Regions from separate parts of the Brevibacillus sp. JB24b genome, predicted to be linked through region 1. Evidence: a T-box and tRNA genes for the amino acid it is inferred to sense, from the RefSeq annotation. Region 1 holds a T-box; the other regions hold tRNA genes.
What was found. A T-box is a leader RNA that pairs with one kind of tRNA and senses whether it is charged. The one in region 1 lies ahead of argS (arginine--tRNA ligase), so its partner is inferred to be a tRNA-Arg.
Positions count from the first base shown of each region.

Region 2: it encodes a tRNA-Arg, which carries the amino acid that the T-box ahead of argS (arginine--tRNA ligase) is inferred to sense. The anticodon was not compared.
Region 3: it encodes a tRNA-Arg, which carries the amino acid that the T-box ahead of argS (arginine--tRNA ligase) is inferred to sense. The anticodon was not compared.

Region 1 is NZ_JBNVQV010000001.1:1,685,397-1,687,703, forward strand. Features, by position in the region: gene argS (arginine--tRNA ligase) at 1-1,212, opposite strand, end outside; T-box leader at 1,421-1,688, opposite strand; gene ACQV1I_RS08250 (YjcZ family sporulation protein) at 2,149-2,247, opposite strand; gene ACQV1I_RS08255 (YjcZ family sporulation protein) at 2,300-2,307, opposite strand, start outside.
Region 2 is NZ_JBNVQV010000001.1:222,012-224,318, forward strand. Features, by position in the region: rRNA gene ACQV1I_RS01205 (23S ribosomal RNA) at 1-145, shown strand, start outside; tRNA gene ACQV1I_RS01210 (tRNA-Asn) at 204-278, shown strand; tRNA gene ACQV1I_RS01215 (tRNA-Glu) at 282-358, shown strand; tRNA gene ACQV1I_RS01220 (tRNA-Val) at 366-441, shown strand; tRNA gene ACQV1I_RS01225 (tRNA-Tyr) at 471-555, shown strand; tRNA gene ACQV1I_RS01230 (tRNA-Gln) at 563-637, shown strand; tRNA gene ACQV1I_RS01235 (tRNA-Lys) at 642-717, shown strand; tRNA gene ACQV1I_RS01240 (tRNA-Gly) at 728-803, shown strand; tRNA gene ACQV1I_RS01245 (tRNA-Arg) at 809-885, shown strand; tRNA gene ACQV1I_RS01250 (tRNA-Pro) at 892-968, shown strand; tRNA gene ACQV1I_RS01255 (tRNA-Gly) at 977-1,050, shown strand; gene rocF (arginase) at 1,229-2,125, shown strand.
Region 3 is NZ_JBNVQV010000001.1:4,379,462-4,381,768, forward strand. Features, by position in the region: gene ACQV1I_RS20415 (sensor histidine kinase) at 1-546, shown strand, start outside; tRNA gene ACQV1I_RS20420 (tRNA-Gly) at 827-900, opposite strand; tRNA gene ACQV1I_RS20425 (tRNA-Leu) at 910-996, opposite strand; tRNA gene ACQV1I_RS20430 (tRNA-Pro) at 1,009-1,082, opposite strand; tRNA gene ACQV1I_RS20435 (tRNA-Arg) at 1,095-1,171, opposite strand; tRNA gene ACQV1I_RS20440 (tRNA-Gly) at 1,176-1,251, opposite strand; tRNA gene ACQV1I_RS20445 (tRNA-Lys) at 1,260-1,335, opposite strand; tRNA gene ACQV1I_RS20450 (tRNA-Tyr) at 1,341-1,425, opposite strand; tRNA gene ACQV1I_RS20455 (tRNA-Thr) at 1,436-1,511, opposite strand; tRNA gene ACQV1I_RS20460 (tRNA-Asp) at 1,551-1,627, opposite strand; tRNA gene ACQV1I_RS20465 (tRNA-Met) at 1,635-1,711, opposite strand; tRNA gene ACQV1I_RS20470 (tRNA-Val) at 1,729-1,804, opposite strand; tRNA gene ACQV1I_RS20475 (tRNA-Glu) at 1,812-1,888, opposite strand; tRNA gene ACQV1I_RS20480 (tRNA-Thr) at 1,900-1,975, opposite strand; tRNA gene ACQV1I_RS20485 (tRNA-Asn) at 1,977-2,051, opposite strand; rRNA gene ACQV1I_RS20490 (23S ribosomal RNA) at 2,110-2,307, opposite strand, start outside.

The DNA.
Region 1 (2,307 bases):
TTTCTCTTGGATAACTTTGAGTACATCAGTAATTGCTTGAGACAATACTTCTTCTAACAGAACAACTTGCCCTTTACGAGTGGACATTTTTTTACCATCTTTTAACATCATGCCGAATGGAATATGATGCATGTTATTCGCCCAGTCATAACCCATTTTTAATAAGACCTTAAATAATTGTTGGAAATGCAGACGCTGTTCTCCACCAACTACATATAATGCTTTTCCGAAATCATAGTGCTCATGACGATAAAAAGCGGCAGCTAGGTCGCGCGTCGCGTATAAGGTAGCGCCATCGCGTTTTTTAATCAAGCAAGGAGGCATGTCGTACTCATCTAAGGATACAACCATTGCGCCATCCGATTCTGTTAATAATCCTTTTTCCTCCAACAAATCTACAACGCGATCCATTTGATTGTTGTAGAATGCTTCTCCATTGAAGGAGTCAAAGGAAACACCCATCAATTCATAGATTTTCTTAAATTCTTTTAGGGATTCATCGCGGAACCATTGCCATAATTGCTGGGCTTCCTCATCGCCATCTTCTAATTTTTTGAACCATTCGCGACCTTGGTCTTCAAGTGTTGGATCATTTTCTACTTGTTCATGGAAGTGAACATATAGCTTCAGCAATTCCTTAATAGGCTCGGCTTTTACTTTATCCTCGTCGCCCCATTTTTTATAGGCAACGATTAGTTTACCAAATTGTGTACCCCAATCTCCTAAGTGATTGATTCGAACTGGCTGATAACCATGCTTTTCCATGATGTTTGCAAGTGCATTTCCGATAACGGTTGAGCGTAAATGTCCCATTGAGAATGGTTTCGCAATGTTTGGAGAAGATAAGTCGATTGGTACCTTTTTACCAGCACCAACATCAGTAGTACCATAAGCAGAACCCTGCTCTAGAATGGTTTCAATACAAGTGGTAATAACACTGGTTTGATTATAAAACAGATTGATATATGCATTTGCCACTTGTACTTCTTGTAAGAAAGGCAAGGAAATCTTAGAAGCTAACTCTGTTGCGATCATTGGTGGTGCCTTTCGCAAAGCTTTCGCTAATTGGAAGCAAGGGAAGGCTAAATCACCCATCTGTGGGTTAGGAGGAGTTTCGAGTATGCCTAGGACACGTTCGCAGGAAAAATCCTCTACGCCCATGTCAGTTAGAGCAGTGGAGATTTGTTCGGCAACAAGCTGTTTGTAATTCATGTTTATTTCATCCTTTCTTTTAATCGATCGACACAAACTTTCAGGGAATATCTGATCATTCCGTGAAAAGTGGGATACAAATATAAATATAACCATAGGGTATACAAGCATAGATCGTTTTGATTAGAAGGAACATACGATGGTACAAAGTAACAACAGCAAAAAACCTCCCGTCTCTTTTGGATAGATACCATCACAAATCAATCCGTAAAGAGACGAGAGGTTATTTTTAGCATACTCCCGCGGTGCCACTCTTCTTGTTTTTTTCAATTAGACCAATCATTGATCTTAATTGGAAAAAAACCTGCTTGATAGCTGTAACGGGCAAACCCGGCGAACTCTATACATTGTCTATAGACAAGATTCAAGCCGCGTCTCCGAGGTGCGCTTCATCATGGCCGTTCTATCAGGCTTCCACCAATCCTGACTCGCTAGTAGCACGGAACCATCATTACTTTCCTCATCATCGAATACATGGTTATATAGCGTCTAGTATACCCAACAAAAGGCATTCTAGCAAGGTTTATCACTGTCTCTTTTTTTGCTGATCCCATTGTTTAAAAAAATAGGTGGTCAGAGCTTCTTTATCAGTGGCAGACTCAAACTGCTGTTTGTAATCTTTATGTGGGTCAATGAGGCTTGAAACACAGATGTATGTAAACATGCTTGATTATTTTCCATGTAAATCCCTCCATCTTTCCCCTTTATCCTAGCAGAGGGCAAGTATCTCTACAAGCGAGGAAATGTAAGGAAAAGAGAGCAAAGGGGCATGTGCCTGCCCCTTTTCCTCTAGGTATATTGGTGAAGTGTGCAAACCTGATTTGATTCTCTGGTGGCTTTGTTGTTGTATCTAATAAATTAGGATCATGTAGAGTTGCGTGTAGATAAAGAAGAGCATAACTGTATTCAGGTTTGTCGGTGAAATAACCTACTATATTAGCAGCAGCCGCAAGAAATGATGACCAGTAGGATGAACAGCACTAAAATGAAGCTGAAGTTATCACCGAAGAAATTTCCGCTATAGGATGTGCTCATGAAAGAATTCCTCCTTAATGGTTATATGTTTGAAGGTGTTGCTGCTCTGTTGCTAGTTAT
Region 2 (2,307 bases), 1.5 Mb from region 1:
CTAAGCGTGAAGCCCCCTTCAAGATGAGACTTCCCATAGCGCAAGCTAGTAAGACCCCTCATAGACGATGAGGTTGATAGGTTCGGTGTGGAAGTGCAGCAATGCATGGAGCTGACGAATACTAATCGGTCGAGGACTTATCCACATTGCCTTTATGCTGACTTTCATTATCTAGTTTTGAAAGAACAATTCTTTCATATTGTTCCTCAGTAGCTCAATGGTGGAGCAACCGGCTGTTAACCGGTAGGCTGGCGGTTCGAGTCCGTCCTGAGGAGCCATATGGCCCGTTGGTGAAGCGGTTTAACACAGCAGCCTTTCACGCTGTCATACAGGGGTTCGAATCCCCTACGGGTCACCATTTATCTGGAGGATTAGCTCAGCTGGGAGAGCATCTGCCTTACAAGCAGAGGGTCGGCGGTTCGATCCCGTCATCCTCCACCATTTATTTATTTAAAATGCAACATTATATTGGGGAGATAGTGAAGTGGCTAAACACGGCAGACTGTAAATCTGCTCCCTCCGGGTTCGGCGGTTCGAATCCGTCTCTCCCCACCATTCCTATTGGGGTATAGCCAAGCGGTAAGGCAACGGACTTTGACTCCGTCATTCCCAGGTTCAAATCCTGGTACCCCAGCCATTGGGAGCCATTAGCTCAGTTGGTAGAGCATCTGACTTTTAATCAGAGGGTCGAAGGTTCGAGTCCTTCATGGCTCACCATTTTTATTTTGCGGACGTAGCTCAATTGGTAGAGCGTCGCCTTGCCAAGGCGAAGGTCGCGGGTTCGAGACCCGTCGTCCGCTCCATAGATGTGCCCTTAGCTCAGCTGGATAGAGCGTTTGACTACGAATCAAAAGGTCGGGAGTTCGAATCTCTCAGGGCACGCCATAATGTCGGGAAGTAGCTCAGCTTGGTAGAGTACTTGGTTTGGGACCAAGGTGTCGCAGGTTCGAATCCTGTCTTCCCGACCATGCATTATGCGGGTGTAGTTCAATGGTAGAACTCCAGCCTTCCAAGCTGGTCGCGTGGGTTCGATTCCCATCACCCGCTCCATAAGTTTACAAGAGAAGCAACTCAGATGATCTGGGTTGCTTTTTTGTTTGTCAAATAATTGTAAAATAAATTCATAACTATGCAAAAATTTGTCGAGTTGAGTCATTGCCTCATCTCCGTCTACAATATAGAGATAGAAAGTAGAAGACTTTGTTACCCCAAGGAAGGAGTCTCACATATGAATAAAAAGATATCAATGATTGGTGTACCTCTCGATTTAGGTTGTGATCGTCGCGGTGTAGATATGGGACCTAGCGCTATTAGATATGCTGGGGTAGTGAAGCGTTTAGAGGGTTTGGGATATTCAGTGAAGGATTTAGGGGATATTCCTGTTATTAGGCCTGAAAATTTCGAAGAGACTGACAACCATAAGTATCTACATCAGGTTTTAGAGGCAAATGAAAGACTTGCAGCAAAGGTGGCAAAGGAGATAGAAGATGAACGTTTTCCTTTAGTTTTAGGAGGCGATCACAGTATAGCGTTAGGAACGCTTGCGGGAGTTGCTCAGATGAAAAAGAACCTTGGCGTGATTTGGTTTGATGCTCATGGTGATATAAATACAGGTCTGACATCCCCCTCTGGAAATATTCATGGCATGCCGCTTGCTGCTTCACTAGGAATTGGACATGAAGCCTTGGTTAAACTCGGAGGATATAGTCCGAAGATAAAACCAGAACATGTTGTCATTATTGGTGCTAGAGATTTGGATTCTGGTGAACGTGAATTAATCAAAGAGCTTGGCATTAAAGTATATACCATGCATGAAATCGATCGCCTAGGTATGACACGTGTAATGGAAGAAACAATTGAATATGTTACAAAAGGAACCGATGGAGTTCATCTGAGCTTGGATTTAGATGGTTTAGATCCATTATATGCTCCAGGAGTAGGAACTCCAGTTATCGGAGGTATCTCTTATCGAGAAGGACATTTGGCCATGGAAATTCTGGCCGAGGCAGATATTTTAACATCAGCTGAATTTGTAGAAGTGAATCCAATACTTGATCAGCAGAATGCAACAGCAGGTGTGGCGGTTGCCTTAATGAGTTCCGTATTTGGAGATAAGCTATTGTAAGATTTCAAGACAGGATAAATGGAAATGAATCTTCCATTTTCCTGTCTTTTGTTTATTTGATCCATATCTTATATACTTAAAGTAAGCCGATTAATTGCCTTTTCATGAAGCTTTACATTTTGAAAATATGAAGGTAGAGTCAAAGGGTGAGTTTTTCCATTGATTTAAAAAATCGTTCTATT
Region 3 (2,307 bases), 2.7 Mb from region 1:
TTGGAAAATTATGTACAGGTTGTTTTACATGAATTTGATAGTTTTCATCGGCAAATTACAGGTTTTCTGAGCTTTTGCAAGAAGCCTATTTTAGATGAAATATATAAAAAGGTCTCCTTAACTGATTTACTTCATGAAGTAGAAATACTGCTGACACCTCGTTTACATGCTGAAAATGTTACACTAATTATGCGTATGGAGCCCTGTGATTTAAATTGCTACAAAGAAGGGCTATCTCAGGTACTCATTCATTTATTAAACAATGCTATTGATGCGGTTAGTTCAAACGTATACAAGCACGTACAGGTATCTACATATAAACATACAGACAGCCTTACTATCATGGTAGAGAATAATGGGGAAGAAATCCCTCAAGATCTTGTAGAGAAACTTTTTCAGCCTTTCTTTTCCACCAAAGACGATAATACTGGGATCGGATTATCTATCTGTAAAAACATTATTGAAAAACATAATGGTAGTATTTACTGTGAATCTAATAGTACAGTTACACGTTTTTTTATCCGCTTACCATATGATTTACAATAATAAAAAAGCCTTTCCCATTGCATCCAGACAGAATTCGTCAGCTCAATAGATACGTAACATTAATAATATACTTTATATTATGCATAATATTTCGATAAAAGCACATAATCTCAGCTCCTGTTTTTTACAGCTGAGATTATGTGCTCGTGAGGAATAAATAACTCGTAAATTCTTGGTATCATCTATAACCACCTTTCAAAATTTAGATAATATCCAATATATCAGAAAAGAGTGTCCTTAAAAGGACACTCTTTTCTGATAACCAGTTCGATTAATTCAATGGAGCGGGTGATGGGAATCGAACCCACGCGACCAGCTTGGAAGGCTGGAGTTCTACCATTGAACTACACCCGCAAATTATATTGGTGCCGAGGACCGGACTTGAACCGGTACGGGATTACTCCCGACAGATTTTAAGTCTGTTGCGTCTGCCTATTCCGCCACCCCGGCAAAACGAAAATGTCGGGAAGACAGGATTCGAACCTGCGACACCTTGGTCCCAAACCAAGTACTCTACCAAGCTGAGCTACTTCCCGATATATGTAATATGGCGTGCCCTGAGAGATTCGAACTCCCGACCTTTTGATTCGTAGTCAAACGCTCTATCCAGCTGAGCTAAGGGCACATAATGGAGCGGACGACGGGTCTCGAACCCGCGACCTTCGCCTTGGCAAGGCGACGCTCTACCAATTGAGCTACGTCCGCATAAAAAATGGTGAGCCATGAAGGACTCGAACCTTCGACCCTCTGATTAAAAGTCAGATGCTCTACCAACTGAGCTAATGGCTCATACATGGTGGGGAGAGACGGATTCGAACCGCCGAACCCGGAGGGAGCAGATTTACAGTCTGCCGTGTTTAGCCACTTCACTATCTCCCCATGTATAATGTGGTGCCGGCGATAGGACTTGAACCCACAACCCCCTGATTACAAGTCAGGTGCTCTACCAATTGAGCTACACCGGCGCAAATTATGTTATTTAAAACCGTCATCTTTTAAAAAGATGGCGGAGCTGACGGGACTCGAACCCGCGACCTCCGGTGTGACAGACCGGCGTGAACTCCAACTTCACCACAGCTCCAAGAATTTGGTTGCGGGGACAGGATTTGAACCTGCGACCTTCGGGTTATGAGCCCGACGAGCTACCGAGCTGCTCCACCCCGCGACAATATAAAAGTAAAATGGTGGAGGATGACGGGATCGAACCGCCGACCCTCTGCTTGTAAGGCAGATGCTCTCCCAGCTGAGCTAATCCTCCAGATAAATGGTGACCCGTAGGGGATTCGAACCCCTGTATGACAGCGTGAAAGGCTGCTGTGTTAAACCGCTTCACCAACGGGCCAATTATGGCTATGGTGCTCCCGACAGGAATCGAACCTGCGACCTCTTCCTTACCATGGAAGCGCTCTACCGACTGAGCTACAGGAGCATGGCTCCTCAGGACGGACTCGAACCGCCAGCCTACCGGTTAACAGCCGGTTGCTCCACCATTGAGCTACTGAGGAACAGTATGAATGAATTGTTCTTTCAAAACTAGATAATGAAAGTCAGCATAAAGGCAATGTGGATAAGTCCTCGACCGATTAGTATTCGTCAGCTCCATGCATTACTGCACTTCCACACCGAACCTATCAACCTCATCGTCTATGAGGGGTCTTACTAGCTTGCGCTATGGGAAGTCTCATCTTGAAGGGGGCTTCACGCTTAGATGCTTTCAGCGCTTATCCCGTCCGCACATAGCTACCCAGCTGTGCCACTGGC